2 regions of the Raoultella sp. genome follow, and region 2 is predicted to be linked to the other one. Evidence: predicted binding sites of a transcription regulator. Region 2 holds the regulator's gene; the other holds the start of a gene.
The links. Region 2 encodes PurR, which represses purine synthesis genes. Its sites were predicted from a motif close to CANGCAAACGTTTGCNTG; they were not measured.
Positions count from the first base shown of each region.

Region 1: a site for PurR is predicted at 2,615-2,632, ahead of purM (phosphoribosylformylglycinamidine cyclo-ligase). Genes of this name have one in related genera too.

Region 1 covers NZ_JBCNNS010000014.1:5,582-9,951, forward strand. The annotation lists gene ppk1 (polyphosphate kinase 1) at 1-609, opposite strand, end outside; gene purN (phosphoribosylglycinamide formyltransferase) at 883-1,524, opposite strand; gene purM (phosphoribosylformylglycinamidine cyclo-ligase) at 1,521-2,558, opposite strand; gene bglK (beta-glucoside kinase BglK) at 2,824-3,717, shown strand; gene ACZAHD_RS03795 (6-phospho-beta-glucosidase) at 3,728-4,370, shown strand, end outside.
Region 2 covers NZ_JBCNNS010000080.1:10,013-14,382, reverse strand. The annotation lists gene punC (purine nucleoside transporter PunC) at 1-638, opposite strand, end outside; gene punR (DNA-binding transcriptional activator PunR) at 748-1,659, shown strand; gene purR (HTH-type transcriptional repressor PurR) at 1,684-2,709, opposite strand; gene cydH (cytochrome bd-I oxidase subunit CydH) at 3,006-3,095, shown strand; gene ACZAHD_RS14715 (MFS transporter) at 3,259-4,370, shown strand, end outside.

The DNA.
Region 1 (4,370 bases), on a different contig from region 2:
CAGGATGTTATCAAGCAGGATCATTGGCTTGCGGCGGCGCGGTGCCTCCGGTGGCAGATTAACAAACCGCGGGACTTTGTCTGATGGAATCTCCAGCAGGGCGTAATTGATGGTTTCCCCACGGATGATTTCGACTGCCAGATAGGTGTAATCATCTTTCAGGAACTGGATCAGGTCGGTTTCAGGGTTAATCAGGATCGGGGTGATGTGCTGACGCAGGTACTGTTTGAAATAGTTGCGTAGCCAGGACTGTTGATTCACCGAAAGCTGGCGCTCATTGATCAGAAAGATCTGGTTACGCGCCATTTCCAGCAACAGCTCATTATACAGGCTGTCAAACTCCTGATCGGCCTTCAGTACGCGGGCCTGAATTTTGCCTAACAAATGGCGAGAATGGGCGGTACTGCCTTGTTCTTCGCTAATTATGATGCGACGCTTAAGTTCAGCGAAGCGCACTTTATAAAATTCATCGAGGTTGTTGGAGTAGATGCCTAAAAAGCGCATGCGCTCAATCAGTGGGTTACTTTTATCCGCCGCTTCCTGAAGTACACGTTCGTTAAAGGACAACCAGCTGAGTTCTTTCTCGATATATAGCTTTTCCTGGCCCATTACAACTCACACTCCGGTTGATTGATGTTGCTTTTTCATTATGGCGAGCTTTGCCATTGAATGTCCAACTATGTCAAAGAAGTATGACAGTTTTCTTTCAATGTGCTGTGAACAAAAACGGTGGCAAGCAAGTGCTGGTTTTGTGTACAAAACGAGGCCGTGCCCGGATATAAACAGGGAAAAAATCATCGTTGATTCGAACAAAACAGGGGAGAAGCGGCGGGCGGTGAACCGATAAAATACGCCTCTGGCGGGAGCCGGAGGCGCTGATGATTATTCTTCAGCCGCATGACCCTGTGGCGGCAGAGGGACGTTGTCAAGCCAGGCCACATTCCCCTCCATGCGCAGACGACCGTCCATAAACCAGCTTACTACCAGCGGGTAGATGGCATGTTCCTGAGCCTGCACGCGGGCGGTAATCTCGTCTTCACTATCTCCGGCAAAAACCGGCACTTTGGCCTGCAGAATCACCGGACCACCGTCGAGCTCATCGGTGACGAAATGTACCGATGTACCGTGCTCCTCATCACCGTTTTCCAGTACCTGGCGATGGGTATGCAGCCCCGGGTATTTTGGCAACAGCGACGGGTGGATATTCAGCAGACGCCCCTGGTAATGGGCGACGAACGCCGGGCTAAGGATCCGCATGTAGCCTGCCAGCACCACCAGCTCCGGCGCGTAAGCATCGATCTCATGCATCAGTTCGCGATCGAAGGCTTCGCGATTGGCAAACTGGCTGGCCGACAACGCATGGGCCGGAATACCGGCCTCACGCGCGCGTTCAAGACCGAACGCGTCGGCCTTATTGCTGAATACCGCTCTCAGGGTGCCGTTAATCTGCTTTCGGGCACAGGCATCAATTATCGCCTGCAAATTGCTTCCGTTACCGGAAATCAGCACCACCATGTTTTTCATTCAATGACCACACGCTGTTCGGAATCAGAAGCTTTGATATAGCCGATTTTCCACGCGTTTTCACCTTTCTCGTTCAGCAGCGTGATGGCGCTGTCGGCGACTTCTGCCGGCAGGGCGATAACCATGCCGACACCGCAGTTAAAAGTACGGTACATTTCATGGCTGCTGACATTCCCGGCCTGTTGCAACCAGTTGAAGACTTCCGGCCATTGCCAGGAGGACTCGTCGATGACCGCCTGGGTGTTGTCCGGCAGAACGCGCGGAATGTTTTCCCAGAAGCCGCCGCCGGTCAGGTGGGCGATCGCGTGAACGTCAACGTTGGCGATCAGATCCAGCACCGATTTAACGTAGATGCGGGTCGGTGCCAGCAGATGGTCGGCCAGCGGCGAACCATTCAGATCGGTTGTCTGCGGATCGACGCCGCTAACTTCGATAATTTTACGCACCAGCGAGTAGCCGTTGGAATGCGGGCCGCTGGAGGCCAGCGCGACCAGCACGTCGCCATCGGCAACTTTGCTGCCATCAATGATTTCTGATTTTTCTACTACGCCGACGCAAAAGCCCGCGACATCATAGTCTTCGCCGTGGTACATGCCCGGCATTTCCGCTGTTTCGCCGCCAACCAGCGCGCAGCCCGACTGCAGGCAGCCTTCAGCGATGCCGCTGATGACGCTGGCTGCCGTATCGACATCCAGTTTACCGGTGGCATAGTAGTCGAGGAAAAACAGGGGTTCTGCGCCCTGGACCACCAGGTCATTGACGCACATTGCCACCAGGTCAATACCGATAGTATCGTGGCGTTTCAGGTCCATCGCCAGACGCAGCTTGGTGCCGACGCCATCAGTGCCGGAAACCAGAACCGGCTCGCGGTATTTTTGCGGCAATGCGCACAGTGCGCCGAATCCGCCCAGTCCACCCATCACTTCCGGGCGTCGGGTTTTCTTCACCACACCCTTGATACGGTCGACGAGCGCGTTGCCTGCATCAATATCTACGCCGGCATCTTTATAACTGAGAGAGGTTTTATCGGTCACTGCGAAATCTCCACACATTTGCGGTAGCAAGAAAAATCGGCGCAATTCTAACAGGGAAAGCAAACGTTTGCGAGCCTGCTTTGCAGTCGGCGTGAATCGGCAGCGATATGAACAAATTTGAACCGGTTCACGAAAATGAAACCGGGTACATTCTTGTACTTGCCTATGACATTAGGAATCGCCATCATGCCACTGAAACCGGTTTCTTTTTTTGTTCAGGAGAGCAGAAGGTAGATTCCGCGGGGATTCTGGAGGAAGAAACGGAATGAACATTGCCGCATTTGACATCGGCGGAACAGCGTTAAAAATGGGTGTAAGCACTGCTGCGGGCGAACTGCTTGAAAAAGATAAGCAGTCGATTAGCGACAGCGATGGCGACCAGATACTGCAAGCGATTCTGGCGTGGATTGCCGCTCACCCGGAATGTAAAGGCGTGGCGATCGGCGCGCCTGGCTATGTCAACCCACATACTGGCTTTATCGAAATGGGCGGCGCAATCCGTAAGTTCGATAATTTCGCGATTAAGCACTGGCTGGAGCAACAGACCGGGCTTCCCGTCTCCATCGAAAACGATGCTAACTGCGTTCTGCTCGCTGAGCGCTGGCAGGGTAAAGCGCTCAATATGAGCGACTTTCTGGTTCTGACGATCGGAACCGGCGTCGGCGGCGCGATTTTTTGTCACAACCAACTGGTGCATGGCGCGCGTTTTCGCGCGGGTGAATTCGGCTATATGCAGACCGAGCGCCCCGGTGCTCGCGATGTGCGTCGCTATTCTATGAATGAAAACTGCACGCTGCGAGTATTGCGGCACCGCTATGCCGGGCATGTTGGTAAATCGCTGGAAGCGGTAACCGGTGAAGAGATCTTCGATCGCTACGATGCGGGCGACGCGGTCTGCCAGCGGCTGGTGGCAGACTTTTTCAACGGTCTTGGTACCGGTCTGTATAACCTGGTGAACATTTTTGATCCGCAGGCCATTTTCATCGGCGGTGGCATTGTGGAACGGCCAGGCTTTTTGGCGCTGATGCGCGAACATCTTGCCTGGTTCGGTATTGCAGACTATCTCGACACCGTCAGCCACGGCAACGATGCCGGTTTAATGGGGGCGGTTTACCATTTTAATCAGCAAAACCGATCGTTTAGCGGCGATGGTTCATAAGGAAGAAAACATGTCTGGATTTAAAGAAGGTTTTCTGTGGGGCGGCGCGGTGGCGGCGCATCAGTTGGAAGGTGGTTGGCAGGAAGGCGGGAAAGGCGTCAGTGTGGCCGACGTGATGACCGCTGGCGCACACGGCGTGCCGCGTGAAATCACCAATGGCGTACTGCCGGGGAAAAATTACCCCAACCATGAGGCGATTGATTTTTACCATCGTTATAAAGAAGACATTCAGCTGTTTGCCGAAATGGGTTTCAAATGCTTCCGCACTTCGATTGCCTGGACACGTATTTTCCCGCTGGGTGATGAGCTGGAGCCTAATGAATCAGGGCTCCAGTTCTATGACGATCTGTTTGATGAATGCCTGAAGTACGGTATTGAACCGGTGATGACGCTCTCTCACTTCGAGATGCCTTATCATCTGGTGACCGAGTATGGCGGCTGGCGTAACCGTAAGCTGATCGATTTCTTCGTCCGCTTTGCGAGAGTGGTGTTCGAGCGCTATCAGCACAAAGTGAAGTACTGGATGACTTTTAATGAGATCAATAACCAGGCTAACTTCCACGAAGATTTTGCCCCGTTCACCAACTCCGGTCTGAAGTATCTGCCGGATGAAGATCGCGAGCCGGTGATGTATCAGGCGGCGCACTATGAGC
Region 2 (4,370 bases):
TAAATCAGTACGTTTCCGCTGTATTCGCGTGAGCGCAGCAGCGTCATAAAAGTCAGTTTTTCGCGGACGTCACCCTGCGGCCTGACGATCGGCTTCAGGCGTAGGGCGGGGACCATCAGCAGCAGGGCGATGGCAAAAAGGGTAGCAAAAATAGCCTGCCATTCCAGATGGGTGAGCAGCCAACTGCCGAGCAACGGTGCCAGCGCTGGCGATAAGCCCACCAGCGGCATAATGGTGGCGAAAATACGGTTAGTGTGCTGAGCGGGGTAATAATCCGTGACCATCGCCTGCCAGGTCACCGCTGCGGCACAGACGCCGATTGCCTGAATAAAGCGCAGCACCAGCATCAGGGTGGCATCACGCACCCACAGCATCCCCAGACAGCTGATAGCGAAGATAGCCAGCCCGGTCAGCAGAATTGGTTTACGTCCGTAGCGGTCCGAGAGCGGGCCCCAGAACAACTGTCCGATGGCGAAGCCGGCGAGGAACAGACTCAGGCTGGCGCTGACCGATGCCGCAGAGGTATTGAGATCCTGCTGAATAGCCGAAAAGGCCGGCAGATACATGTCGGTGGCCAGGAAACCCAGCACGCTGAGTCCCGCCAGCCACACTAAAAATCCTTTCCCGGGTTGTTGCATAACATTCTCTTATAGATGCAGATATGATGCCGCAGAGTGTAGGGAGTGCATTCTGGCTTGTGAAACGCTAATATTTGCTACATGCATTCAAAATTTTTGCAGGCAGAATATGTGGTCCGAATACTCACTCGAAGTTGTTGATGCTGTAGCCCGCAACGGCAGCTTTAGCGCAGCGGCGCAGGAACTGCACCGCGTACCTTCGGCGGTCAGTTATACTGTACGTCAGTTGGAAGAGTGGCTGGCGGTACCGCTGTTTGAACGCCGCCATCGCGATGTCGAATTGACCCCCGCCGGGCTCTGGTTTTTACAGGAAGGACGATCTGTTATCAAAAAAATGCAGATCACTCGCCAGCAGTGTCAGCAGATAGCCAACGGTTGGCGCGGTCAGCTGTCGATAGCCGTGGATGACATCGTTAAACCAGCCCGTATGCGGCAGATGATTGTCGATTTTTATCGTCACTTTCCGGATGTCGAGCTGATTGTTTTTCAGGAGGTCTTCAACGGCGTCTGGGACGCGCTGGCCGACGGACGCGTGGAACTGGCTATCGGAGCAACCCGTTCGATTCCGGTAGGGGGGCGCTACGCCTTTCGTGATATGGGGATGCTGAGCTGGGATTGCGTGGTGGCGAGCCATCATCCGCTGGCGCAGATGACCGGGCCGCTCAGCGATGACGTGTTGCGCAACTGGCCGTCGTTGGTCCGGGAAGATACCTCTCGCTCATTGCCGAAACGCACGACCTGGCTACTGGATAACCAGAAAAGGGTGGTGGTGCCGGACTGGGAATCATCGGCCACCTGCCTCTCGGCGGGATTGTGCGTAGGAATGGTGCCGAGCCATTTTGCTCGCCCCTGGATTGACCGTGGCGAATGGACCGTGCTGGCGCTGGAAAATCCGTTCCCGGACGCTGCGTGTTGCCTGACTTGGCAGCAGAGTGACGCCTCACCGGCCCTTTTGTGGCTGCTGGATTATCTGGGGGACAGTGAAACGTTAAACCGGGAGTGGCTACGGGCGCCGGAATAGACATAGCCGGCGCCGCACGATTGATTAGCGACGGTAATCGACGAACGGGCCGTCGACGACGGAGCGGCGCTCTACCAGTCGCGGGTGAACCTCGATCGACTGGGACTCTTCACGTTTGTTGACGATACGATCCATCAACATATTGAAGGCCGCTTCCCCCAGCGAATCTTTCGGCTGATGGATGGTGGTCAGCGCCGGGCTGAAATAGCGGGCGTTACGCACGTTATCATACCCGATCAGCGAAATGTCCTGCGGTACGCGCAGACCCATCTCATCCGCAGCACAGATTGCGCCCATCGCCATGATATCGCCGCCGCAGAAGACCGCCGTCGGGCGATGCTGCTGGCTGAGGATCTGCTGCATTGCACGGTAGCCGGATTCAGGCTCGAAGTCCCCCTGAACAATCCAGCTTTCCGGAACGGCAATCTGCGCTTCTTCCATGGCTTTCATAAAGCCGGCCAGGCGCCCGGCGCCGGTGTTACGTTCCAGCGGGCCAGGGATCACGCCGATCTCGCGGTGGCCGCGTTCGACCAGGTAGCGCCCGGCCATATAGCCGCCTTCGAAGGCGTTATCGATCACCGAATCGGTGAAGTCGGCTTTGGATTCACCCCAGTCCATGACCACCATCGGAATATGGCGGTACTCTTCCAGCATGCGGAGCACCGATTCCGGGTATTCAGAACACATAACCAGCATGCCGTCGACACGCTTTTGCGCCATCATCGACAGATAGGCCTGCTGTTTTTCGGGATCGTTCCACGCATTGCCCAAAATCAGAGTATAGCCTTTCTGGAAACAGCTCTTTTCTACAGATTCAATAATCTCAGCGAAATAGGCCGCTTCGCTGCTGGTGGCCAGCAGACCGATCGATTTGGTGTGATTAACCTTCAGGCTGCGAGCAACGGCGCTTGGAGAATAGTGCAGCTCTTTGATCGCCGCCCACACGGCGTTGCGGGTTTCTTCCGCCACGAAACGGGTTTTGTTAATTACATGTGATACTGTTGTAGTGGAAACGTTTGCGCGCTTCGCTACATCTTTAATTGTTGCCATTACTTCTCACTCCAGACCTTGACCTGATCGTCTGATTATCGATACGTAAACGTTTGCCTGTACACACCCTGAATACAATTTTCAACATTGCATCACGTCGGGAAAACGACACAGAACGACAGGAAGGGGTCAATGGCCGATACGCTTTCAAATTAGCGTGGGATTTTGTCCGATCTTGCGGCAAAGGGGAAGAGCAAAAATGTGCATCACCCTAAAACATGGAAGATTTTTGTGCGATATTGTGCAAAAATGAGCAAGCTCACTTTTCGTGTGGGGATAACTGGGGAGAAAAATTGATGGATACCGATTTAAAGTTTTCGCTGACGACAACGATTATTGTCCTGGGGCTCATCGTGGCCGCCGCCCTGACCGCGGTACTGCACTGATTTATCCGGGGGAGAGGCCCCTTTCCCCCGATATCCCGCCATTATTATCAATTTCGCAAAAATCTTTTGCCATTTCGTTTACTTTTGTTTTTTTGTGATTGATGTCATGCTTTTGACTTCTGATGAGATACCGTTGCCGATGACGGTCTGCTGGAGTCATTGAATGAAAATCAACTTTCCCTTGTTAGCGCTGGCGATAGGCGCGTTTGGTATTGGTACCACGGAGTTTTCCCCGATGGGGCTGCTGCCGGTGATTGCCAAAGGCGTCGACGTGTCAATTCCGGCGGCGGGAATGCTGATCAGTGCTTATGCGATCGGCGTGATGGTCGGGGCGCCGCTAATGACTTTGCTGCTCTCTCATCGCGCGCGCAGAAATGCACTGATTTTTCTGATGGCGATCTTCACGCTGGGTAACGTCCTCTCCTCAATGGCGCCGGATTACACTACGCTACTGATTTCACGCATTATCACCAGCCTTAACCACGGAGCTTTCTTCGGCCTCGGTTCGGTGGTTGCGGCGAGCGTGGTGCCGAAACACAAACAGGCCAGCGCGGTGGCGACCATGTTCATGGGGTTGACCATCGCTAATATTGGCGGCGTTCCGGCGGCGACATGGCTTGGCGAAACCATCGGCTGGCGGATGTCGTTCCTCGCGACGGCAGGTCTGGGACTGGTGGCGATGGTTAGCCTGTGGTTCTCGTTGCCTCAAGGCCGCGCTGGTGAACGTCCGAACGTAAAACAGGAGCTTTCCGTGCTGGTTCGTCCGCAGGTGCTCTCCGCGCTGCTGACGACTGTGCTGGGGGCCGGTGCCATGTTTACCCTCTACACCTATATTTCACCTGTACTGCATACCATTACGCACGCCTCGCCGCTGTTTGTCACCGCCATGCTGGTGTTGATTGGCGTCGGCTTTTCGCTGGGTAACTATCTGGGCGGTAAATTCGCCGACCGTTCCGTCTCCGGGACGCTGAAGGGATTTCTGCTGCTGCTGATGGTTATCATGCTGGCAATTCCGCTGCTGGCGCAGACGCAACTGGGGGCCGCTATCAGTATGGTAGTCTGGGGGGCGGCGACTTTCGCCGTGGTTCCGCCGCTGCAAATGCGGGTGATGCGGGTAGCCCATGAAGCGCCGGGGCTCTCTTCGTCGGTCAATATCGGGGCATTTAACCTCGGCAATGCGCTGGGCGCGGCAGCCGGCGGTGCGGTGATTTCCGGCGGGCTGGGCTATGCCTTTGTGCCGGTGATGGGGGCGATAATTGCCGGGGTGGCGCTGCT